Linked DNA regions of Aminobacter aminovorans. The protein of the gene in region 2 interacts with the protein of the main gene of each other region in a pairwise test. Links are inferred from orthologs where the notes say so. Each region holds a gene or a part of one and is shown on either strand. Other genes may lie near its edges.

Region 1 (11,084 bases), 2.7 Mb from region 2 along the record:
CGCCTACGGCATCGACCCGATGCATATCGTCGGCGCCATCGTCGGCGAGCACACCTATAATGTCGACGCCTACGACCGGCTGCAGACCTACTACGTCAAGGCTGTTTCCTACCTCTCCAGCAAGCTGCGCTTCGCTTACGAAGGCGAGGATATATCCGATTTCATCAAGCGACCCGAATTCGCCGATTGCGCCGGCAAGTCGGGCAGCTACGATCTCTGGGAATGCCGCGAGCACGTCTGGAACCAGCATTTCCGCGGCAAGAACGTGAGCGGCACCAGCTTTCCCAATGACCGCTTCAGCGCCACCTTCTTCCAGCCCTTCTATGCCGGCCAGACTTTCGGCATCGGCCAGCTCAACCCGCTGACCGCGCTGCAGATGAGCGACGAGGTTCACAAGGTTTCCGGTCTGCCCAAGCTCGACGAGCGCGATCCGAATGCCGTCTACAAGACGATCATGGATCCCGACCTGACGCTGCCTTACGTCGCTGCGACACTGAAGACGTCGATCGACGCCTACAGGAACATCGCCGGCTTCGATATTTCGCAGAATCCCGGATTGACTGCGACGCTCTACAATGTCGGCAGCCCAGAAGCCCGTGCCTATGCGCTGAAAGCCGAGAACGAGCGGCGCCAGGCGGCCGGCGAGCCGGCAAAACTGCCCGAAGAAAACTATTACGGCTGGCTGGTCAACGACCGCTTGGCTGAGCTCGAGGCGTTGTTCTAGGCGGGACTACCTGCGCTTCTTGCGCGCGATCGCCTCGCGGACCTGCGCATTCAGTGCCGCCAGTTCAACATCGTTCAGTTCGTCGATCGCTTCGGCCATGAGGTTGGCAAGCTCGGTTGCTGCCGGCGACAATCCTGCCGTGTCGACGACCACCCGTGGATGCGAGCCCTCGGCCAACTTCTGCAACTCCTCGGCATCATCCCAGATGACGTTGAAGTAGCCGATGATCTTCTGGATCATCGCCCAGGTCGGCACACCACGATGGCCATGCTCGAGGGCTGAGAGATAAGCGGCGCTGACACCGATGCCAGCGGCCATGTCCTTCTGGCTGACGCCGCGTTCGCGCCGGAGTTCGCGGATGCGTTCGCCAAGCGGCGTCATGCACCGAGCCTCCGCCTGATCCTGATGTAAAGCGCGCCGGAGCCGCCATGGTGGCGCTCGGCATGGTCCTGGCTCGAAATCAGCATGCGAAAGGGAGCTGTATCCAGCCAGGCCGGAACCATGCGCTTCAAAACGCCGTCGCCGCCCTTCGAATTGCCCTTGCCGGTGATGACCAGCACGTAGCGCAGGCCGCCGGCATGTGCGCGACTCAAGAAGGCATACAGCAGCGAATAGGCCTCGTCCTGGGTCATTCCGTGCAGGTCGACCCGCCCCTCAATCGGCAGGCGGCCCTTGGAGAGTTTGTCGCGTGTCGGAACATCGAGCGTATGGGCGACATACTGCCGCTTCGGCAGCGTCGGCGCCGCCGCCACCTGTGCCTGCACCGCCGGAGCGGGAGCTGCCGCCGGTTTTTCCTGCTGTGCTGCGGGAATTTCCGGGATCTCGACCGCGCGCCTGCCCTTGAGCGGCGCGGTGGTGCGGGCGATGACGTTCCACAGCACGCGTTCTTCGTCGCTCAGCTTGCGGTCGCGGCGCGAGCTCATGACTGAGCCCCGACGATCAGGGATTTCGGCAGAAGCGCGAAGAAATCAGCATCGTTGCGGACGACGCCGGCGACTTCGCCCGCCGCGAAGCCGGAACCGGCAAACAGGTCGCCACGCGCCGGGCCCGTTATCGCGGAACCCGTGTCCTGGGCGATCATCAGCCGGGCGAAGGGTTTGCCGCCGAATGCGGTGAGACCGGGGGCGACGATATGAAACGGCGTGCCGAAGGTGTGCAGCAAACGGTCGACAGCAACCGAACGGCCAGGCGTCAGCGGCACTTTCGCGGCGGCGATCGGACCCAGCATTGCATCATCCACCTCGGCCTGCCGGAAGAAGATGTAGGACCGATTCTGCCAAAGGATCTCATCGACACGGTGAGGATTGGCTTTGAACCAGGCCCGGATCGATTGCATCGTCACCAGTTCGAGCGGGATTTCGCCAATCTTGGCGAGAATTCCACCCGGACCGGTGAAGCGCTGGCCGGATTTGGCGGCATAGGTCACGCGACGCAGCGACCCATCGATCATGTTCAGCCGGGCAGCGCCCTGGACATGGACGAAGAACACGTCGACCGGATCAGCGACCCAGGCGATCTCCAATCCTTGACCCGACAACGCACCCTGTTCAATCGCGGGGCGGTCGAAATACTCGATCAGCCCGTCCGGTGTGTTCCTGGCAAAAGCGAGGTAGGGGTCCATGCCGGCGGGTCGATTGGCGTCATCGACATCGACGAGATCGCCTGGGCGCGCCAGCAGCGGCACGGAAAATGTGTCGGTGCGAACAGGAGAGGCCTCAACGTCAGGCTCATAAAAGCCGGTGACGAGGCCATGGTCGCGGTCTTCGGGTGCGACGAGGGCAGGCTGGAAATGGCGCTCGAAGAACGCGCGGGCTTCGCTGCCATTGGCAGCCGGCTTTTCGCGCGCCTCGGCATAGGCTGGGCCAAAAGCGTCGAAAGCGACGCCGAGGGCGCCGCTGCGGTAGGGTTTGGTCAGGACGTGGAAAGCAGAGAGACAGAAGGCCTCGAAGGCATCCAACTGGTCATCTTCATGCCAGCCCGGCAGGTCGGCGAAACCGACCGGAGTGAATGCGGGCGAGAGCAGCACGGGCTTCGCCCGCCACGCGCGATCAGTCTTCTTCCTCGGTGGCGACGAGCTTCCAGTTCGGATCGCGCGAGCGGGTGTCACGGGCGAAAGTCCAGACGTCCTTGACCTCGGCCACCGTCTCCGGATCGCCGTCGATAACCTCGCCAGCCTTGTCGCGGGTCGCCGAAATCAGCTCCGAGACGATACGCAACGTCACATGTGCCTCACCGCCCTTCATCTCGGCCGAGACGATGTCGGCCTTGTCGATGCCGACGAAGGAGGACTGGATCTTCTCCGAACGGCCCTCGCGATCGGCGATGGCCGCGACGAAGCCGTCGAAGACTTCACGCGACAGGAGGTTCTTGAGCGTCTTGCGGTCACCGTCGGCATAGGCCATGACGATCATCTCGTAGGCCATCTTGGCGCCATCGACGAAGCCCTTGGGCTCGAAGGAAGCGTCGGCATCCTTGATGGCGCGCAGGCCCTTGTTCAGGTCGGTGCCCGGCTTGGCGAAAGCGTCGATCGCGACATAAGCATCGTCGGCAGCCTCGCCCGGAGCGCGCTTGCGCTGCGGCAGCGACACGACGTTCTCAGGCTTGCCATTGGCGTCCTGCGGCTTGCTGCGGGCTGCAGTGTAAGGATCGAAGGGGGGACGTTCGTTGCCAGTGCGGCGTCCAAGCACGTTACGCAGCTGAAAGAAGATCACGACCGCTGCGATCAGAAAGAAAATCGTGCCGAAATCGAAGAATTCCATATCTTCCGCCGATCCGTCCCTTGTTCGCGGCCGAAGCCAGCTTATGTGCCATTCGCCGGCGCCGCATCTGTGCCGCGCCCGTAGCCCTTGCATATAGAACGCATGCGCCAATCATTCAAATTAAAGGCGCAGCACCCTATCTAAAGATGTATGCACTATGCCTGTGACCGCATCTGGCTGTCACGTCAACTCAAACCGGACGGATCGACGCTCTTCATGCTGCCCCTCCTGCTCCTTGCCCTGCCTTTGCTCGAGATTGCCGGCTTTGTGGTGGTCGGCAGCGAAATCGGCGTGCTTGCGACAATCGGCCTGATCCTGCTCAGCGGCATCGTCGGGTCGATCCTGCTGCGCGTCCAGGGTTTCGGCGTCATGACCCGGATCCGCAAGGAAATGGATGCTGGCCGCGATCCTTCCAAGGAACTGGCCAATGGCGCGATGATCGTGCTGGCCGGCATCCTGCTTTTGATCCCGGGCTTCATCAGCGACATCATCGGCATCCTGCTGTTCCTGCCGCCGGTGCGGGCGCTGGCCTGGCGCTTTCTCAGCAAGCGGGTGCGCTTCAGCACCGACTTCGGCGGCTTTGCCCGCCGCGGCGGTCCGGCCGGTGGCAAAACCATCGACCTCGACGAGGATGACTTCACGCGCCAGCCTGACCCCAATTCGCCGTGGCGCTCGATCCGCGACGAGTAGTCGAAGGCTCCCCACGCCGGCAAAACCTTGTCTTGGCATGCCGAGCGTGCTAGCGAACCGCGGATTCCAATCCGGGCCGCTTCGCGGCCAAGCCAAGAGGACATGGGCTAATGGCCACGAATGAAGCGCCGGAAGGCGCCAACGGCAACGGTAATGCGCAGCAGCCCACGCTCAACGTGCTGGCGCAGTATGTGAAGGACCTTTCCTTCGAAAGCCCCGGCGCTCCGAATTCGCTGCGCGGCCGCGATAAGGCCCCTGGCATCAACATCAACGTCAACGTCAACGCCAACCCGATGACGGACAAGCAGTTCGACGTCAACCTGACGTTGAGCGCGAAGGCTGCCTTCGACAAGGATGTGCTGTTCAACGTCGAGCTGGTGTATGGCGGCGTGTTCCGCATCGACGGCTTCCCGCAGGAGCACATGCTGCCGCTGCTCTTCATCGAGTGCCCGCGCCTGCTGTTCCCGTTCGCTCGCCAGATCATTGCCGAAGCGACCCGCAACGGCGGCTTCCCGCCGCTTATGCTCGACCCGATCGATTTCGCCCAGATGTTCCAGCAGAAGATCGCCGAGGAACAGGCCGCTTCCAAGGTCAAGGTCAGCTAAGACTACGCCTTCAAGCGTTATCAATCGAAAGCCCGGCCTCTGCGCCGGGCTTTTTCGTTGGGGTCAGTTCTATTCGGCTGGTGAAAGCAGTTTGGCCCAAAGGGCCTTTTCACCAAGGCCGCCGACGAGCTTGTCGTGGGCGGCAAGTTCAGCCTCGGTCAGGCGCGGCGGCAACGGCTCGGGGCGTACGGCGACGACAATCTCGATCTGCCTCGTATTGCCGCCGCCATTGGCCGACGAGAAATTCTCCAGCACCAGCGCCGACTGCTTGCCGCCGATCAGTTCGATATAGACCTCGGCCAGAAGCTCGGAATCGAGCAAGGCACCGTGTTTGGTGCGGCGGCTGTTGTCGATACCATAGCGCCGGCATAACGCGTCGAGCGAGTTCGGGCCCATCGGATGCTTGCGGCGAGCAAGCGCCAGCGTGTCGATCAGGCGGTCGGGCTCGATCGCCGGCTGGTCGAGCCGGGCGAATTCGGCATTGATGAAGCCAATATCGAAAGTGCCGTTATGGGCGACAAGCTTGGCGCCATCGATGAACTCGATGAACTCGTCGATGATCTCGGGAAAAGTCGGCTTGCCCTCGAGGTCGGCGTTGGAGATGCCATGCACATCCTGCGCGTCCGGGTGAACCTGTCGCCCCTGCGGGTTGATGTATTTGTGGAAGGTGTTGCCGGTCGGAAAGCGATTGATCATCTCGATCGCGCCGATTTCGATCACGCGGTCCTCGCGGTTGTCGAGGCCTGTGGTTTCGGTGTCGAAAATGATCTCGCGCAAATGCTGATTCTCCTTGGCCGACAGCATGCCCTCCCGAGCAGCCGGCGAACAAGTGCGGCGATCAGCCTGCTTAGGGCTTACCCACCATCAATTGGGCAACGATGGCTTGAACTGCGGCCCGCGCCGGCTCCAGTCCATTGCCGGTGTCGACGATGTAGTCGGCAAGCTTGCGCTTTTCAGCGTCGGGAAGCTGCTTGGCGAGGATCGCCTCGAATTTCTGCTCGGTCATTCCCGGGCGCGCCAGAACGCGTTCGCGCTGGACATCGGCGGGCGCGGTGACAACCACGACCGCATCGACACGACCCCTGCCATTGGTCTCGAACAGAAGCGGGATGTCGAGGACGGCGATGGGCGCACCGGCTGCGCGGCTGCGCTCCAGAAAGGCGTTGGCGTCGGCACGAACGAGCGGATGGATGATGCTCTCAAGCTTCTTCAGCGCCGCGGTATCGCCCAGCACGTGGCGGGAAAGCTCGATGCGGTCGACGACACCATCCCTCACGGTTCCCGGGAAGGCGGATTCGATCAGAGGGGCAGCCTGGCCGGCATAGAGGCGATGCACCGCCTCGTCGGAATCGTGAACCGGAACGCCGGCCTCCACGAACATCTTCGCCGTCGTCGACTTGCCCATACCGATCGATCCCGTCAGCCCGAGAACGATCATTTCTTGGCGTCCAGATCGGCGACGATCAGGTTGCGCAGATCGGCAGTAACCTCGGGCCGGTGGCCGAACCAGCGTTCGAAGCCGGGCACCGCCTGATGCAACAGCATGCCGAGCCCGTCGACAGTCTTTAGCCCACGCGCCCTGGCTGCGGCGAGCATCGGTGTCTCGAGCGGCACATAGACAATGTCGGTGACGATGGCGTGGCCAGGCAGGGTGGATGGATCCGCAGGCAGGCCCTCGTTGCCATGCATGCCAAGCGCCGTCGTGTTGACCAGCAGCGACGCATCGCCAAGCAGCTCCGTGGTTGCCGCTTGTGGGTGCGCGCTGACGCCGTCGCCGAACTGGTCGGCAAGTTCCACCGCACGCGCGACAGTGCGGTTAACGATGCGGATGTCTTTAAAGCTACGCTGCTTAAGCGCGTGGATGATCGCCCGCGAAGCGCCGCCAGCACCCAGAACCACGGCAACATCGCTGCTGGCAGCCCAGCCCGGTGCGAGATGGTCGAGATTGGCGGCAAATCCATAGGCGTCGGTGTTGCCGCCCCAGAGCACACCGTCATCCAGCCAGACGGTGTTGACCGCGCCGATCTGCTCAGCGGCTTCGTCGCGGCGCTGGACCGCGGCGAAGGCAGCTTCTTTGTGCGGGATGGTGACGTTGCCACCACGCAATCCGGCCGCGGAAAGCCCGGCGAGGAAAGCTGCAAAATCCCTTGGCGCGACATCGATCGCGGTGTAACTGCCGTCGATGCCGTAACGTTTCAGCCAATGGCCATGGATTTTCGGCGAGCGCGAATGCGCGATCGGATGGCCGCAGACGAACGCCTTCAACTCAGCCATCGATGGCTCCGAGCTGACGCAATTCCTTGAGCACGGGCAGCAGCGGCAAACCGACGATGGTGAAATGGTCGCCTTCGACCTTCTCGAACAGCTGGATGCCTTCGCCTTCAATCTGGTAGGCGCCGACGCTCGACAGCGCCTTCTTGCCGACACGGGCAAGGTGGCGGCCGATGAAGGCTGGATCGAGTTCGCGCATCGTCAGCGACGCAATCGCCACATGGCGCCACAAGGTTTCGCCGTCACGCACCAGCACCACGGCGCTGTTGAGCTGATGGGTCTTGCCGGACAGCTTCAGCAGATGGCGGCGCGCGCCTTCCATGTCGTCCGGTTTGTGGAACACTTCGTCGCCGAGCGACAGCGTCTGGTCGCAACCGAGTACCAGCCGGCCGGGATGCTCTTCGCTGACCGCCACCGCCTTGGCCTCGGCCAGCACCAGGGCTACCTCCTCGGGCGTAGCCCCACTTTCGGCCAGCGGCGCTTCCAGCGCCCGTTCGTCAAGATCGGCCGGGATTGCGTCGACGGCCACGCCGGCGCTTTCGAGCATGGCTTTGCGGAAGGGGCTTCCGGAAGCAAGGATAAGTTTTTCGGTCACTGGTATTGCCTGAAAACGAACCGCGCAGGCGGTGTTGCTGGGTGCTTTTGGTCCTAGCGGCTCTTGTTGCGCAGGGCAACGATCGCGGCGGCCGTTTCCTCGATGGAGCGGCGGCTGACATCGATCATCGGCCAATTGTGCTTGGTGCAGATCTTGCGCGCATAGGCCAGTTCCTCGGTGATCGAGGCGCGGTCGATATATTCCTGAGCGTCGAAAGCCATCGTCGTGCCGAGGATGCGGTTCTGGCGCACATGCGAGATTCGCTCGGCGGTAGCGATCAGGCCGACGACCAGCGGCTTCTCCGCCTTGACCAGGCTGTCGGGCACCGGAACGCCGAGCACGATCGGGATGTTGGCGGTCTTGATGCCGCGATTGGCAAGATAGATGCTCGTCGGCGTCTTCGACGTCCTCGATATGCCGATCAGCACGACATCAGCCTGTTCCATATCGGCAGGCAGTTGGCCGTCGTCATGCTCCATGGTGAAGTTGAGCGCGTCGATGCGGCGGAAATATTCCGCGTCGAGAACGTGCTGCGCGCCGACACGGCGGCCCGCCGGCGCGCCGAGATAGGACTGGAATACCGACAGCACCGGCTCGAGCACCGAAACGCATGGCAGGCCCATCGACGCGCAGCGGCTGTCGATGAGGCCGGCAAGGTGCTGGTCGACGACGGTGTAAAGCACGATACCCGGTTCTTCCTCGATGTCGTCGAACACCTTCATCAACTGCTTTTCGGTGCGGATCAGCGGGTAGATGTGCTCGATCGCCCGCGCATCCTTGTATTGCGCCGACGCCGCGCGCCCAGCCGCCAGAAGCGTCTCGCCGGTGGCGTCGGAAATCAGATGCAGATGGAAGAAGCTCTGGGGTTTGTTCACAGCGGGCGCCTGGGTCTGTGGTCAAATGTGGATAAACGGGCGGTTCGGCCCGAAGCGGTGGTCGCGACTGTATCAGATGACGACTTGTCCACAATTCGCGTCGCTGTCTGTTTCGATTCAGCGGCGGGGAGTATTGTGGGGATAGTTTTTTAGTCCCCAGCTGTCCACAGAATCAGCACGCACGATAGGTCCGGCTAGATTCCTGATTCAAATCGCCGAATCCGCTTGCTGCCCGAAGTTTTCCCCGCTGGCGAAAACGGCCGCGCGTCACTATGACAAGTGGATATCTGAGGCCGCCTATGGACAGGTCGGAATTCTCGATTCCAACAGACTCTAAGAATTAGAAGAATCCTTCAGAATAAATTTTTGTTTATAGAAGGCTCAAGGAAAGGCAGACCTGATGCCCGTGAAACGCGCCCTGCTCCAAGTGCTGAAAGGCGAGAGCCTCGAGGTTCCGCCGCTCTGGATGATGCGCCAGGCAGGCCGCTATCTCCCGGAATATCGGGAGAGCCGAAAGAAGGCCGGAAGTTTCCTCGATCTCTGCTACAACCCCGACTTCGCCGTTGAAGTGACGCTGCAGCCGATCCGACGCTTCGACTTCGATGCCTCGATCCTGTTCTCGGACATTCTCGTCGTTCCGCACGCGCTCGGTCGCGACCTGCGCTTCGAAGAGGGCCGTGGACCTCTGATGACGCCGATCGCCGCGGACGAAGTTGCTGCGCTTGACGGTGAAAAGTTTCACGTGAATCTCGAACCGGTCTACGAAACCGTGCGCCGGTTGCGCCGCGAACTGCCCGAGAAAACGACACTGATCGGTTTCTGTGGCGCGCCATGGACTGTCGCCACCTACATGATCGCCGGGCATGGCACGCCTGACCAGGCGCCGGCGCGGCTGTTTGCCTATCGAGAGCCGGAAGCGATGGCGCGGTTGCTGCAAATCCTCGCCGACCATTCTGCCGCCTATCTCATCCGCCAGATCGAAGCCGGCGCCGACGTCGTTCAGATCTTCGATTCCTGGTCGGGCGTGCTCGACGAGGCGACGTTCGAGGCCTGTTGCGTCAAGCCGGTCACTGAAATCGTGCGCAAGGTCCGCGCGGTCTATCCCGATGTTCCGATCATCGGCTTCCCGAAAGGCGCCGGTGCGCAGCTCGACAGCTACAGGCAGCGCACCGGCGTCACGGGCCTCGGCCTCGACTGGACGGTGCCACTGAGCCAGGCGCAGCGTCTGCAGGCCGGAGGGGCCGTGCAGGGCAATCTCGACCCACTCAGGCTGGTCGTCGGCGGCAAGGCTCTGGAAGAGGGCGTGGACGCCATCCTGAAGGCTCTGGTCGCCGGTCCACTGATCTTCAATCTCGGCCATGGCATTACGCCAGAGACACCCGTGGCGCATGTCGAGGCGATGGTCCGGCAGGTGCGAAAGGCAACAGGCCGATGAGCGGCCAGAACGTCGGACCGTCGAGCGGTGTGACGGCGGCCAAGCGAGCCGTCTTCGCCATCGTCGTCCTGGTTGCGCTGACGGCTTTGCTTTTCCTTGCGGCACCTGATGGCTTCTATCCCTGGGCCAAGGCGATCCATGTCATTGCGGTGATCTCGTGGATGGCCGGCATGCTCTATCTGCCGCGGCTGTTCGTCTATCATGTCGACGCGGAGAAGGGGTCGGTGCAATCCGAGACCTTCAAGGTGATGGAGCGCCGGCTGCTGCGCGCCATCATCAATCCGGCGATGATCGTCACCTGGGTGTTCGGGCTGTGGTTGGCCTGGAAGGGCTTCGACTTCGCCGGTGGCTGGCTGCATGCCAAACTGGCTGCGGTGCTGCTGCTTTCAGGCGTGCATGGCTATCTCTCGGCGTCGGTCCGGCGCTTTGCCGAGGACCGTAACGAAAAGCCTTCGCGCCACTGGCGCATCGTCAATGAGATCCCGACGTTGCTGATGATCGTCATTGTCATACTGGTGGTTGTAAAGCCTTTTTGAGTTCCTAAATTTGCTGGACTGCGCCTTGCTCTTTCGTTTCGGGAGGGCTAAAAGGCTGTTCTTCCTTCCCGCCATGCGCCGCCCCATTTTCATTCCCTGGCCGCGCCCGGCGCTTATCGCAAAATGCCGATAGCCAACCTCCCCACGCTCAGAGTCCGTCCATGCAGGAAACTAAACTCGCCGAATTCAAGAACAAGAAGCCACCGGAGCTGATCGCCTACGCCGAATCGCTCGAGGTCGAGAACGCCAGCGTCATGCGCAAGCAGGAACTGATGTTTGCGATCCTCAAGAAGCTGGCCGGCCAGGATATCGAGATCATCGGCGACGGCGTCGTCGAGGTGCTTCAGGACGGCTTCGGCTTCCTGCGCTCGGCCAATGCCAATTACCTTCCCGGCCCTGACGATATTTACATCTCGCCGTCGCAGATCCGGCGCTTTTCACTGAAGACCGGCGACACGGTCGAAGGCCCGATCCGCAGCCCCAAGGAAGGCGAGCGCTATTTCGCGCTGCTCAAGGTCAACACCATCAATTTCGACGATCCCGAAAAGATCCGTCACAAGATCCATTTCGACAACCTGACGCCGCTGTACCCGA
Region 2 (12,252 bases):
CATGGCGAGGCCGGTGATGATCATCAGCGGCAGAAGCACGAACAGCACGCCGCCATAAGCCAGCTTCTGCAGCGTGTTGTAGTCACGGCTATGGTGGAACCTCAGCCTGGCGTGGTCGGCGATGTCCTTGGGCAGCCGGCGCAGATCTTCGACGCTGGGTACCAGGTCGCGTCGCAGATGGCCGTTGAACAGGCTGGCGATGAGCCAGACGAGCAGCGTTCCTGAGAGCACCCAGGCGAAGAAGAAGTGTACGACGCGGCCGGTGGCGAGATCCTGGCCGGACGGAATCGTTGCCCATGCCGGAAAGGCGCGCGCGCTTGGATTGGCGGTCGGCCCCGACAGGCCAAGCACGCCCGTCGTGTCGAACCTGTTCCCGAGGAGTGTCGTGTAACCGACTGGACCCGTTGCACTATTTTCGGCGCCAATAACAAGGACGTCGTTGCTGAAAGCGAAGCCGGACTGCTTGCCGATGTAGAGCGCGGGGTGGGCGTTAAAGATCTGCAGGCCGCTCAGCAGGAGGAAAAACAGTGCCAGCGCCCAGATCCAGTGGGTAAGGCGCGTCCAGCGTGTCTGCCGGTAGACAAGCGCGCCGTTAGTGATCGACGCAGGCCCATCATCCGCCTGCTGCACTTTGCGTGCATGGCTTTCCATCTCGCCTGATCTCCCGTGGCATCGGCCATCGCGGGACGCCATTTTACGCCCCTTCGCTGAGGATTACGCTTGGGTGCCTGGAATTGTTTCGCTGCCGCGATGATATTCGCGTGAACCGCTTCAGCTTGCGAGCGAGACTACCAGGTTGACGGCGGCGGCGACGATGATGGTGTTGAAGAAGAACGACAGGACCGAATGGACCAGCGCTGCCTGGCGCATGTGCGTCGATGAGATGTTGGTATCGGCTGTCTGCGCCGTCATGCCGATGACCACGGCGAAATAGAGGAAGTCCCAGCCGCAGGGACGTTCGGTGCCGGGAAAGATCAGGCCGCCGACAGGTTTGCGGCTGCGTGTCGACGGGGTATCGGCCTTGCTATCGCCTTTCCAGTAGAGACGGGCGTAGTGCAGGGCCGCCATGGCGTGGATGGTCAGCCAGCCGAGCGGCAGCGACAGCAGCGAAAACGCCAGCCAATAGGGGTGCGGGACCTGCTTGGCGTTCATCAGGACGAACAGCGAGCCGACAGCCACCGCGACGATGCCGATGGTCACCAGGAAGATGATCCAGATCGGCTCATCGGCCTGCTGGGCGCGCCGGCTGAGGAAGTCCGCCGTCAGCCTCGGCATTTCACGCAGGACAAGCAGTATGTAAGTGGCGAAGAACGCATTGGCGGCGATGCTGTAGCTGAGCGGATGCTGGAACAGCTTTGCCACGGCGAGCGCAACGACCCCCACACCGACGCTTGCCAGGAAGATGAAGTGGCGGCCGAAAGGCTTCATGTCGCCTGCACCGACTTCACCGCGCGCCGCGCCATCTGGTCCAGGGCACCGAGAAAGCGCGACCGATCTTGGGGTGAGAAGGTGGCGTTGTAGCCCTTGCTCTCACCTGTCTCGCGCAGGTGCTGCTTGAGATCACGCATGGCGACCGCCATGCCGATTGTCTCCGGCGTGAACGGCTTGCCTGTCGGACCGAGCACATGGGCGCCGAGGGCTACGGTGCGCGCGGCAAGCGGAATGTCTGCCGTGATGACGATGTCGTTGGTGCGCGCGTTATCGACGATCCAGTCGTCGGCGGCATCGGCACCCTTTGACACCACGACATTGCGGATCATCGGATCGCGCGACGGGCGCAGGCCGCCGTTGGACACGAAGGTCACGACAAGATCCAGCCGTTCGGCGACCTTCACCACTTCGTCCTTCACCGGGCAGGCGTCGGCATCGACGTAGATGATCGGGGCGTTTTCGGTCATTTCAGGCGCTGTTCCGGGAAAGGATATCTTTGGCTATGGTCTGGTGCGTCGAACGGAGCCCGACCATGGCACATCTGATCAATCGCGAACAATGGGCTGAAATGCCCGATGTCTGGCACGGTGAATTCCAGGGCGCTGCCTACGGGGCGGACGTTTCTGTCGTGTTCTTCAGTAGTGACAAGGTCGGCGGCGGACCGAAACTTCACACGCATCCTTATCCGGAAGTCTTCATCGTCCGTGTCGGCCGGGCGTTGTTCACCGTTGGCGACGAGACGATCGAAGCGGAGGCGGGGCAAATCCTGGTCGCGCCGGCGAACACGCCGCACAAATTCGCCAATCTCGGGCCCGGACGGCTGGAAACGACCGACCTGCATGTCGCCGGCGCCTTCGACACGACCTGGCTGGAATGAACCCTTGAACCCGTCAGTCGTTAACGCGTGAGACTGGCCTGAGCATGTCGATATGCGGGATGTCGTCTTCCAGGTATTCCTCCGACACCGTATCGAAGCCGAACGACGCGTAGAATCGTTCGAGATGGCTCTGCGCCGACAAGGCAATCGGCCGGCCCGGGAACAGCCGCTCACAGGCGGCGATCGATTCCACCATCAGCTTGTCGCCGAGCCGCTTGCCGCGATGATCAGGCGAGACCACGACCCGGCCAATATAGGCCGGATCGTCATAGCCGGACGGGGCTATGATGCGCGTGCTTGCCAGCAACTCTTTGCCGGCGAGCAGCCTGAGGTGGAGCGCCTCAGGATCCTTGCCGTCCATTTCGGGGAAGGCGCATTTCTGCTCGACGACAAAGACGTCGAGCCGCATCTTCAGCATCGCATAGAGGTCGCGCGGGGACAGGTCGTCGAGCCCCCTGACGTCGACCTCATATGCGATCCCGCTCATCAGTAGACGACCACGCTGCGGATGCTTTCGCCCGCATGCATCAGGTCGAAGCCCTTGTTGATGTCTTCGAGCTTGAGCGTGTGCGTGATCATCGGGTCGATCAGGATCTTGCCCTCCATGTACCAGTCGACGATCTTCGGCACATCGGTGCGGCCACGCGCGCCGCCGAAGGCGGTGCCCTTCCAGGTCCGGCCGGTGACCAGCTGGAACGGACGGGTCGCGATCTCCTGGCCGGCACCGGCGACACCGATAACGATCGACTCGCCCCAGCCGCGATGGCTGGCTTCAAGTGCCTGGCGCATCACCTTGACGTTGCCGGTGCAGTCGAAGGTGTAGTCGGCACCACCGATCTGGTCGGCACCACGCTTGGTCATGTTGACGAGATAGGGAACGATGTCGCCCTCGACCTCCTTCGGATTGACGAAATGCGTCATGCCGAACTTTTCGCCCCAGGCCTTGCGGTCATTGTTGATGTCGACACCGATGATCATGTCGGCACCGGCAAGGCGCAGGCCCTGCAGCACGTTGAGGCCGATGCCGCCGAGGCCAAAGACGATGGCCGTCGAACCGATCTCGACTTTGGCGGTGTTGATCACGGCACCGATGCCGGTCGTCACGCCGCAGCCGATGTAGCAGATCTTGTCGAACGGGGCGTCCGGGTTGACCTTGGCCAGCGCGATCTCGGGCAGCACGGTGAAGTTCGAGAATGTCGAGCAGCCCATGTAATGGAAAATCTTGTCCTTGCCGATCGAGAAGCGGCTCGAACCATCAGGCATCAGGCCTTGGCCCTGCGTCGCGCGGATCGCGGTGCACAGATTGGTTTTCCGCGACAAACATGACGGGCATGAGCGGCATTCCGGCGTATAGAGCGGAATGACGTGGTCGCCCTTCTTCAGCGAGGTCACACCCTTGCCGACGTCGACGACGACACCGGCACCCTCATGGCCCAGAATGGCCGGGAAGATGCCTTCGGGGTCGGCACCCGACAAAGTGAACTCGTCAGTATGGCAGATGCCGGTCGCCTTGATCTCGACCAGCACCTCGCCCTCGCGCGGCCCTTCGAGGTCGACCTCCATGATCTCGAGTGGCTTTCCGGCTCCAACAGCTACGGCGGCGCGGGTTTTCATGGCGATGTTCCTTCAAGCAAACAGGGGGCAAATGTCGGCGGCAAGGTTTCAGGTTTTGCCAATGCATTCAACCGCCAAGGCGACGCACGGCGGTCGCAAAGCGGCGGTTGCGATGATACTCCACAAGCGGTTTCCAGCGCGACCCCTTGCGGGATGGACATGGTGGCTGGCGTGGCCGAACATGGCACCGAAATTTCCAGGTAAATGGCAGACGATTCGATGTCGAGTGACAGGCTCCCACGCGATCCCCTGAAGCGTGAAGCGCTCATAAGGGCTGAAAAGCCAGACACTTCCGAGCGGATGTTCATTCATCTGCGCGTTCACTCTGCCTATTCGCTGCTCGAAGGCGCCCTCAAGCTCGACAAGGTCGTCGCTCACGCTGCCAAGGACGAGGCGCCGGCCATCGCCGTTGCCGACACCAACAATCTGTTCGGGGCGCTCGAATTTGCCCAGAAGGCGACCAAGGACGGCGTGCAGCCATTGATCGCCTGCCAGGTCGACGTCGACTTCGCCGACGGCGGCGACAGCACCCAGCGCGGCCAGGGCTGGAAACAGGCACTCGACCTGTTTCCAGTCGTTCTGATTGCCGCGACCGAAACCGGCTATGCGAACCTCGTCAGGCTGGTCAGTCGGCTCTACCTCGAAACCCCGAACGGCGAGCCGGTTCATGCCAAGCTTGATTGGGTTGCCGGGCTGGCTGAAGGGATCATCTGCCTGACCGGTGGCCCGCGCGGTCCGATCGGTGCTGCGATCAAGAGCGACCACACGGCAATTGCCGAAAGCCGCCTGCTGACCATGAAACAGATGTTCGGCGACCGGCTTTACGTCGAACTCGAGCGTCTGGCCGGCTACGACCGGATGATCGAGGCGGCAACGATCGAGCTCGCCTATCGCCACTATCTGCCTCTGGTCGCCACCAACGAGGCGTTTTTCGCCAAGCGTGCCGACTTCGAGGCCCATGATGCGCTCATCGCCATTGCCGAGGGTTCGGTCGTCGCCGAGGACAATCGTCGCAGGTTGACGCCGGACAATTTCCTCAAGTCGCAGAAGGAGATGGGCGAGCTTTTTGCCGATCTGCCTGAAGCAATCGACAACACGGTCGAGATCGCCAGGCGCTGTTCCTACTACCCCAAGAACCGCAATCCGATCCTGCCACGCTTCACCGGTGGCGATATCGCTGATGCCGACGCGGCCGTTGCCGCCGAGGCTGCGGAACTGTCCCGTCAGGCCCGTGAAGGCCTTGCCATGCGGCTGGAGACGCGTGGCCTGTCGACGGGCTATACGCCCGAACAGTACCAGGAACGCCTGGAGTACGAGCTCGGCATCATCGAGCGCATGAAGTTCCCAGGCTACTTCCTGATCGTTGCCGACTTCATCAAATGGGGCAAGCAGCAAGGCATCCCGGTAGGACCCGGCCGTGGTTCGGGTGCCGGCTCGCTGGTGGCCTACGCGCTCACCATCACCGACGTCGACCCTCTGCGCTTCTCGCTACTGTTCGAGCGTTTTCTCAATCCCGACCGCGTGTCGATGCCCGACTTCGACATCGACTTCTGCCAGGATCGGCGCGAAGAGGTCATTCGCTACGTGCAGGGCAAATATGGCCGCGACCAGGTCGGCCAGATCATCACTTTTGGTACGCTGCAGGCCCGCGCGGTGTTGCGCGACGTCGGCCGCGTGCTGCAGATGCCTTACGGCCAGGTCGACAAGCTGTGCAAGATGGTGCCGCAGAACCCGGCCAATCCGGTGACGCTCGGACAGGCGATCGAGGGCGAACCGCGTTTTGCCGAAGAGGCCGAGCGCGAGCCTATCGTCCAGACGCTGCTCGACATGGCGCAGAAGCTCGAAGGCCTCTATCGCCACGCCTCGACGCACGCCGCTGGTATCGTCATCGGCGACCGTCCGCTGTCCGAACTCGTGCCGATGTATCGAGACCCGCGTTCCGACATGCCGGTCACCCAGTTCAACATGAAATATGTCGAACAGGCCGGTCTGGTGAAGTTCGACTTCCTTGGCCTGAAGACGCTGACCGTCCTGCAGAAGGCCGTTCATTTCATCAGCCGCCGCGGCGTCGACATCGATCTCGCATTGATCCCGCTCGACGATCCCTTGACCTATGCCATGCTGTCGCGCGGCGAGACCGTCGGCATCTTCCAGGTTGAAAGTGCCGGCATGCGCAAGGCGCTGATCGGCATGAAGCCTGACCAGGTCGAGGATATCATCGCGCTGGTGGCACTGTATCGCCCTGGTCCGATGGAGAACATCCCGACCTACAACGCCCGCAAGCATGGTGAGGAGGAGATCGCTTCGATCCATCCGATGATCGACTATCTGGTGAAGGAGACCCAAGGGGTTATCGTTTACCAGGAACAGGTCATGCAGATTGCGCAGGTGCTGTCGGGCTATTCGCTCGGTGAAGCCGATCTGCTGCGACGCGCCATGGGCAAGAAGATCCGCGCCGAGATGGACAAGCAGCGCGAGCGCTTTGTCACTGGCGCCATGGACAAGAAGGTCAGCAAGCCGCAGGCCAATGCGATCTTCGATCTGCTCGCCAAATTCGCCGACTACGGCTTCAACAAGTCGCACGCCGCAGCCTACGCTATCGTGTCCTACCAGACGGCATATCTGAAGGCGCATTACCCGGTCGAGTTCCTCGCGGCCTCGATGACCTACGATATGTCCAATACGGACAAGCTGAACGATTTCCGTCAGGACGCCATGCGCCTTGGCATCGATGTCGTGCCGCCATCGGTCATGACGAGTTTCCGTGACTTCGAGGTCGGTGAAAAGAAGATCTTCTACTCGCTTGCGGCGATCAAGGGCGTGGGCGAGGCCGCGGTGCAGCACATCGTTGCCAAGCGCGAGGAAAAGCCGTTTGCCAGCCTCGCCGACTTCTGCGAGCGCATCGATCCGAAGCTTGTCGGCAAGCGTGTCTTTGAAAGCCTGATCATGGCCGGCGCGCTCGACTGTTTCGGTCACGAGCGCGCAGCGATGATGGCGGGCATAGAGCGGATGATGGGCCTTGCTTCGCGTGCCCATGAGAACGCCACGCTCGGCCAGTCCGACATCTTCGGCAGTGCTGCTTCAGGACAGGCGCCGTCGCTGCATCTTCCGGTCGCCGATGCGTGGCTTCCCGCCGACCGGCTCCATCGCGAGTTCCAGGTCGTCGGCTTTTATCTCTCGGCGCATCCGCTCGACGAATACAAGGCAGCGCTCGAAAAGATGCGTGTCCAGAACTGGGGTGACTTTGCCGCTGCCGTGAAACGTGGTGCGACTGCCGGCCGTCTGGCCGGCACCGTCACCACCAAGCAGGAGCGCAAGACCAAGACCGGCAACAAGATGGGCATCGTCCAGTTCTCGGATGTTTCAGGCCAGTATGAAGCGGTGATGTTCTCGGAGACGCTGGCGCAGTACCGTGACTTGTGCGAGCCCGGCAAATCCGTGGTCGTCACCGTCGCCGCCGAGGATCGCCCGGAAGGCGTGAGCCTGCGCATTCAGACGGTGCAGTCGCTCGAGGACGAAGCGAGCCGGGTGCAGAAGACGTTGCGCATCTTCGTGCGCGACGCAGCGCCCCTCAACATGCTGTCCAACCAGCTGACCGTGCGCGGCGAAGGCGAGGTCAGCTTCATCGTGCTCAAGGGCGAGGCCGAGGGCGAGATCGAAATCGAGCTGCGTGAGCGCTATCGCATCACGCCGTCGATCGCGTCGGCCATGCGGGCAGTGCCGGGGGTGGTCGAGGTCGAACTGGTTTAGCCGGTCAGATTGTCTTCGCTGTCGGTCACCTCTTCTTTCCCGCCGGCTCGTTCCGGCAGGCCTGCGCCGCTCCATAAGCATGACCCGCTCGCGTTCGTTCTGCGTTAGCGCAGTTGCTCGTTCGAACTCGCCAAGTGCCGCCGCGAAGCGGTCGAGTTTCATCAGCAGGTCGGCACGCACGCTTGGCAGCAGGTGATGGTTGCGCAGGGCTGGTTCGTGCATCAGTTGGTCGGCGAGCTCCAGTCCCGCTGCTGGACCGAATGCCATCGCCAGTGCCATGGCCCGGTTCAGTTCGATCACGGGCGAGGGCGCGAGTGCTGAAAGTGCCGCGTAGAGAGCAGCTATGCGCGGCCAGTCAGTCTGTTCGGCCGTGCGCGCCCGGCCGTGGCAGGCGGCGATTGCCGCCTGGAGCGTGTACGGCCCTCGGCGGTGCAGGGTTTCTGCCTTGGCAAGCGCTGCAAGACCACATTTGATCAGCAGATGGTCCCAGCGGGACCGCCGATCAGCCTCAAGGTGAGTGCTGCACGTGCGTCGGCCGAAAGCACCGGATGACAGGACACGAACATCAGCCCGAGCATGTCGTCGCCCATCCCTTGGTACGGCGACAATTGTCGATGGCCGGCGCTTGGCCGGGGCGATCAGCCAGGCGCCGGGTTTGTTCGGAATGCCGGAAGCGGACCAGTTGAGCAGTGCCGCGATGAGAGCATTCTGGGCGAACTCTTCCGCCAGGTCGACGCTGCGGGTGAAGCGGGTCAATGCCGCTACGATCCGTGCCCGCTCCATGCGGAACACGGTCACGATGGCCCTTGCGTCGCGCGGCTTCTCGCGACGCTGTCATGACGGACAATGTCGGTCGACATCGCCATGGAGGGCCGGCTGTCGTTCGCGGCAATCTATTTCTTGTCTTGCGCGACGCCCATTTCGCGGAAGCGCTCAATGCCTGCGCTTGGCTCGAAATCCGCGAGATCGACCATCTGGCGCACCTCGATCTGGCCGTTCTCGATCTGCGGGTTGGGAAACCGGTGGCCCATTCCCGGCGGACAGGAAAAAACCAAGGACGAATTCGCCAGGCTCTTCGCCGCATCCGGCTTCAGGCTGACAAGAGTGATCGAGGCCGGCCCTCGTATGAGTATCATAGAAGGCGAGCCGGCCTGACCCCTGCGGATACTTCGAGCCTGAACCGCAACAAGCAACTTCGCTTGACTTGGCATTGATAAGACTAAATCCTGTATGCCAGCGGAAACGAGGCTGCGGTCAACATGAAGGCCCTGTTGCGAGGTGTCTGCGTTGCGGCTGTGCTGTTGGGAGGTAGCCTCCAGGCACATTCTGCCGATCTCGTTGTGGCCATGCCCAATTGGCCATCCGGCCAGGCATCCGCCAACATCATCAAGGTCGCACTTGAGAAGTCGCTCAAGATCGAGGTCGAGGTCGAGGAAATGGGAACCTTGATCGCCTTCACCGGCCTGGATTCAGGCAAGGTCGATATTCACCCCGAGGTTTGGCGACCGAACCTCGACTCGCTGGTGCAGAAATATGTCACCGAACGCGGCACCGTTCACCTGAGCCCGCGCGGCGTGTCGGCGACGCAAGGGTTATGCGTCACCCAAAAGACCTATGACGACTATGGCATTCACGAGGTCGCCGACCTTACGGACCCGTTGAAAACCAAGGTGTTCGACACCGATGGCGACGGTAAGGGCGAGATCTGGATCGGTGCCCAGGGCTGGTCGTCGACCGACATCGAGCGCATCCGCGCCAAGAGCTATGGCTACGCGGCAACGATGACGCTGCTCGAAATGCCGGAGGAGGTCGGCATGTCGGCGGTGGATGCTGCAGTGGCGACCGACAAGCCGATCGTTTTTTACTGTTACAGTCCGCATCACGTGTTTGAGCTGCATCAGATCAAGCAACTGAGCGAACCGTCTTTCGATAGCGCAAAGTGGAATGTCATCTTACCCGCGGATGATCCGATGTGGCTGTCGAAGTCCGATGCGCCCGTAGCCTGGAAACCATCGAGTTTCAGCGTCGCTTATGCAACGTCGCTGTCCAAGCGTTTGCCGCAAGTGGCCAGATTTCTCGACAATATAGATTTCAGCGCCGACGAAGTGACGGCCATGGGCTACGCGCTCGAGGTCGAAAGGCAGGATCCGGCGAAGTTTGCGGAGCAATGGGTGGCGAGCCACGAAGACCGTGTGAAAGCTTGGATGAAGTGACGCCCGCGAGGGCTGGAAAGGGGTAGTGCGCATGGCAGGGACGGCGCGTCCACGCAGATGGTTCGGTTGGGTCGCCCTCTTTTTCATGGCTGCAGGGCTCGGAGCAGCACTGGCGCAGGTCGGCCCGACAACACAGATCTTCGATCCCAAGACCCATAAATGGATCAACTACGATCGCAAGAAGGCACGCCAGTATTACGCCGCTCACGGCCAGGTGCCAGACGCGTTCCGCCGCCAGATCGTAACGTTCCGCACCGCCGAGAAGCCGGGCACCATCATCATCGACGGTAACCAGCACTTCCTCTATCTAGTCTTGCCCGGTCTCAGGGCCGTGCGATACGGCATTGGGGTCGGTCGCGACGGTTTTGGTTGGGCCGGGATCGTGCGTGTCGGGCGCATGGCCGAATGGCCGACCTGGACGCCGCCAGCCGAAATGGTGGCGCGCGATCCGAACGCGGCCAAATTTGCTGGCGGCATGCCTGGCGGCCCCGACAATCCGCTCGGCGCGCGTGCGCTTTATCTCTACCAGGGCGACCAGGATACGATTTATCGCATCCATGGCACACCGGAGCCGTGGACGATCGGCCTCGACGTGTCGTCCGGCTGCATCCGCATGAACAATGACGACATCGTCGACCTGCATGCCCAGGTTCAGGTTGGCGCCAAGGTGGTGGTGCTTATGCAGGGGGCTGCGCTCTACAAGGGGGTATGAGCGTTGCCGTTTGAGAATGACAAACGCGTCCAACGAGGGGGATATGATGCGAAAAGCTTATCTCTGCGGAACTGGTTTGCTTGCGGGCCTTGCTGTCGCTGGCTGTTCCTCCACCGCGCCTGAACCGCAAGACATGGCACGGACCACGGTGCAGACGGCGCCCGCCGACCTGCAGCTTACCTGTGCCAGTGCGGCGGCAACGTCCGCCGGCGTCGAAGCCGACAAGGTGCTGCCGGTCGGCTCGTCGCAGTTGGACGCGACTAGGTATCAGGTCGATCTCAATGCATCTGGCCAACGCTATGTTTGCGTTGTCGACAATGTAGGCAATGTGACCTCGGTGCAGAAAGCGGCTTGATAAACGAGCCAGCTTGGACACGACGGAACTTGGGTCTTCCATCGACGACAGCAAGGCAGACGGGCGTTGCCAGCGGACGCACCCGCCGGGCGAACGCTGCCCCTCAATCGTCCAGCGCCTCTGGCGGATGCGCGTTGCGGCCCTTGCCGAACGTGTAACCGGTCTCGACGGCGTTTTTGCCAAACTTGCCGCGCAGCACGTCGATGGCGCCTTCAGCCAGTGCGCGCTTGTGCGACTGGGTATCGACGAGATCGGGCGGATCGGCACGTTCGTCGTCGGACAGGTCGCTGACGCCGATGCCGAGCAGACGATACTTCGTACCGTCGGTCTCCTTCGACAGCAACTGCATGCCGGTCTGGAAGATACGGTCGGCAAGTCGCGTCGGATCGGCAAGGCGGCGGTTGCGTGTCCTGATCTTGAAATCCTGGGTCTTGAGCTTGAGCACGACGGTGCGTCCGGCAATGTTGGCCTTCTTCAGCCGGGTCGAGACCTTTTCCGACAGCGCCCGCAGCACCGGTACCAACTCTGCCGATGAGGCGAGATCTGTATCGAAGGTGGTCTCCGCCGACACGCTCTTGGCTTCCTGGTCGGGCGAAACCTGGCGGTCATCCTGGGCACGTGACAGGTGGTAGAGGCGGCTGCCCATCGTGCCGTAGCGGCGCATCAGATCGCCGCGTTCCATGCGCTGCAACTGGCCGATGCTGCGGATGCCGTCGCTTTCGAGTGTCGCGGCAAAGGCTTTGCCGACGCCCCAGATCATCGTCACCGGCTGCGGCGCCAGGAACGCAAGCGCTTCAGCCCCGCCGATGACCGCAAAGCCGCGCGGCTTGCGGAGGTCTGAGGCGACCTTGGCCAAGAACTTGCAGTAGGACAGCCCGGCGGAGACGGTGATGCCGATCTCCTTCTCGACGGTGGCGGCAAATCGCGCGAGCACTAGCGCCGGTGGCAGGCCATGCAGGCGCTCGGTGCCGTCCAGGTCGAGAAAGGCCTCGTCGATCGACAGTGGTTCAACCAGCGGCGTCAGCGCCTGCATCATCGAGCGCACCTCACGCCCGACGCGGACATATTTTTCCATGTCGGGGCTGATCACGACCGCCTCGGGGCAAGCCTCCAGCGCCTTGAACATCGGCATTGCCGAGCGCACGCCATGAATGCGGGCGATGTAGCAAGCCGTCGAAACCACGCCGCGCTTGCCGCCGCCAATGATGACCGGCTTGTCTTTCAGTTCTGGGTTGTCGCGCTTTTCCACCGCCGCATAGAAGGCATCGCAGTCGATATGGGCGAGGTGCAGTTGGTAGAG

Evidence for each region.
Region 1: the proteins of dnaE (region 2) and dnaQ interact in binary tests that used the Escherichia coli proteins (3 or more experiments, as listed by UniProt). The link is inferred for Aminobacter aminovorans from one-to-one orthologs.

The regions. Positions count from the first base shown.
Region 1 is NZ_UFSM01000001.1:743,425-754,508, forward strand. The notes cover bases 3,702-6,530. They hold dnaQ (DNA polymerase III subunit epsilon), read right to left. Parts: upstream 5,556-6,530; coding sequence 4,848-5,555; downstream 3,702-4,847. Other genes in these bases: DY201_RS03605 (FxsA family protein), read left to right, coding at 3,702-4,173; secB (protein-export chaperone SecB), read left to right, coding at 4,284-4,778; coaE (dephospho-CoA kinase), read right to left, coding at 5,626-6,216; DY201_RS03625 (shikimate dehydrogenase), read right to left, coding at 6,213-6,530. Outside these bases: DY201_RS03580 (DUF1402 family protein), read left to right, coding at 1-724; DY201_RS03585 (helix-turn-helix domain-containing protein), read right to left, coding at 731-1,105; DY201_RS03590 (Smr/MutS family protein), read right to left, coding at 1,102-1,647; mltA (murein transglycosylase A), read right to left, coding at 1,644-2,750; DY201_RS03600 (Tim44/TimA family putative adaptor protein), read right to left, coding at 2,773-3,483; more of DY201_RS03605, read left to right, coding at 3,700-3,701; more of DY201_RS03625, read right to left, coding at 6,531-7,052; DY201_RS03630 (Maf-like protein), read right to left, coding at 7,045-7,644; DY201_RS03635 (pyruvate, water dikinase regulatory protein), read right to left, coding at 7,698-8,519; hemE (uroporphyrinogen decarboxylase), read left to right, coding at 8,920-9,954; protoporphyrinogen oxidase HemJ, read left to right, coding at 9,951-10,490; transcription termination factor Rho, read left to right, coding at 10,652-11,084. UniProt on the Escherichia coli protein: DNA polymerase III is a complex, multichain enzyme responsible for most of the replicative synthesis in bacteria. The epsilon subunit contain the editing function and is a proofreading 3'-5' exonuclease.
Region 2 is NZ_UFSM01000001.1:3,399,386-3,411,637, reverse strand. Bases 3,876-7,872 are described here. They hold dnaE (DNA polymerase III subunit alpha), read left to right. Parts: upstream 3,876-4,222; coding sequence 4,223-7,672; downstream 7,673-7,872. Other genes in these bases: DY201_RS16770 (S-(hydroxymethyl)glutathione dehydrogenase/class III alcohol dehydrogenase), read right to left, coding at 3,876-3,922. Also shown: DY201_RS16795 (cytochrome b/b6 domain-containing protein), read right to left, coding at 1-651; DY201_RS16790 (DUF1345 domain-containing protein), read right to left, coding at 772-1,428; DY201_RS16785 (YaiI/YqxD family protein), read right to left, coding at 1,425-1,898; DY201_RS16780 (cupin domain-containing protein), read left to right, coding at 1,964-2,308; DY201_RS16775 (GNAT family N-acetyltransferase), read right to left, coding at 2,322-2,795; more of DY201_RS16770, read right to left, coding at 2,795-3,875; DY201_RS29085 (hypothetical protein), read left to right, coding at 8,519-8,827; DY201_RS16750 (ABC transporter substrate-binding protein), read left to right, coding at 8,932-9,885; DY201_RS16745 (L,D-transpeptidase), read left to right, coding at 9,971-10,597; DY201_RS16740 (hypothetical protein), read left to right, coding at 10,731-10,952; DY201_RS16735 (DNA polymerase IV), read right to left, coding at 11,056-12,252. UniProt on the Escherichia coli protein: DNA polymerase III is a complex, multichain enzyme responsible for most of the replicative synthesis in bacteria. This DNA polymerase also exhibits 3' to 5' exonuclease activity. The alpha chain is the DNA polymerase catalytic subunit.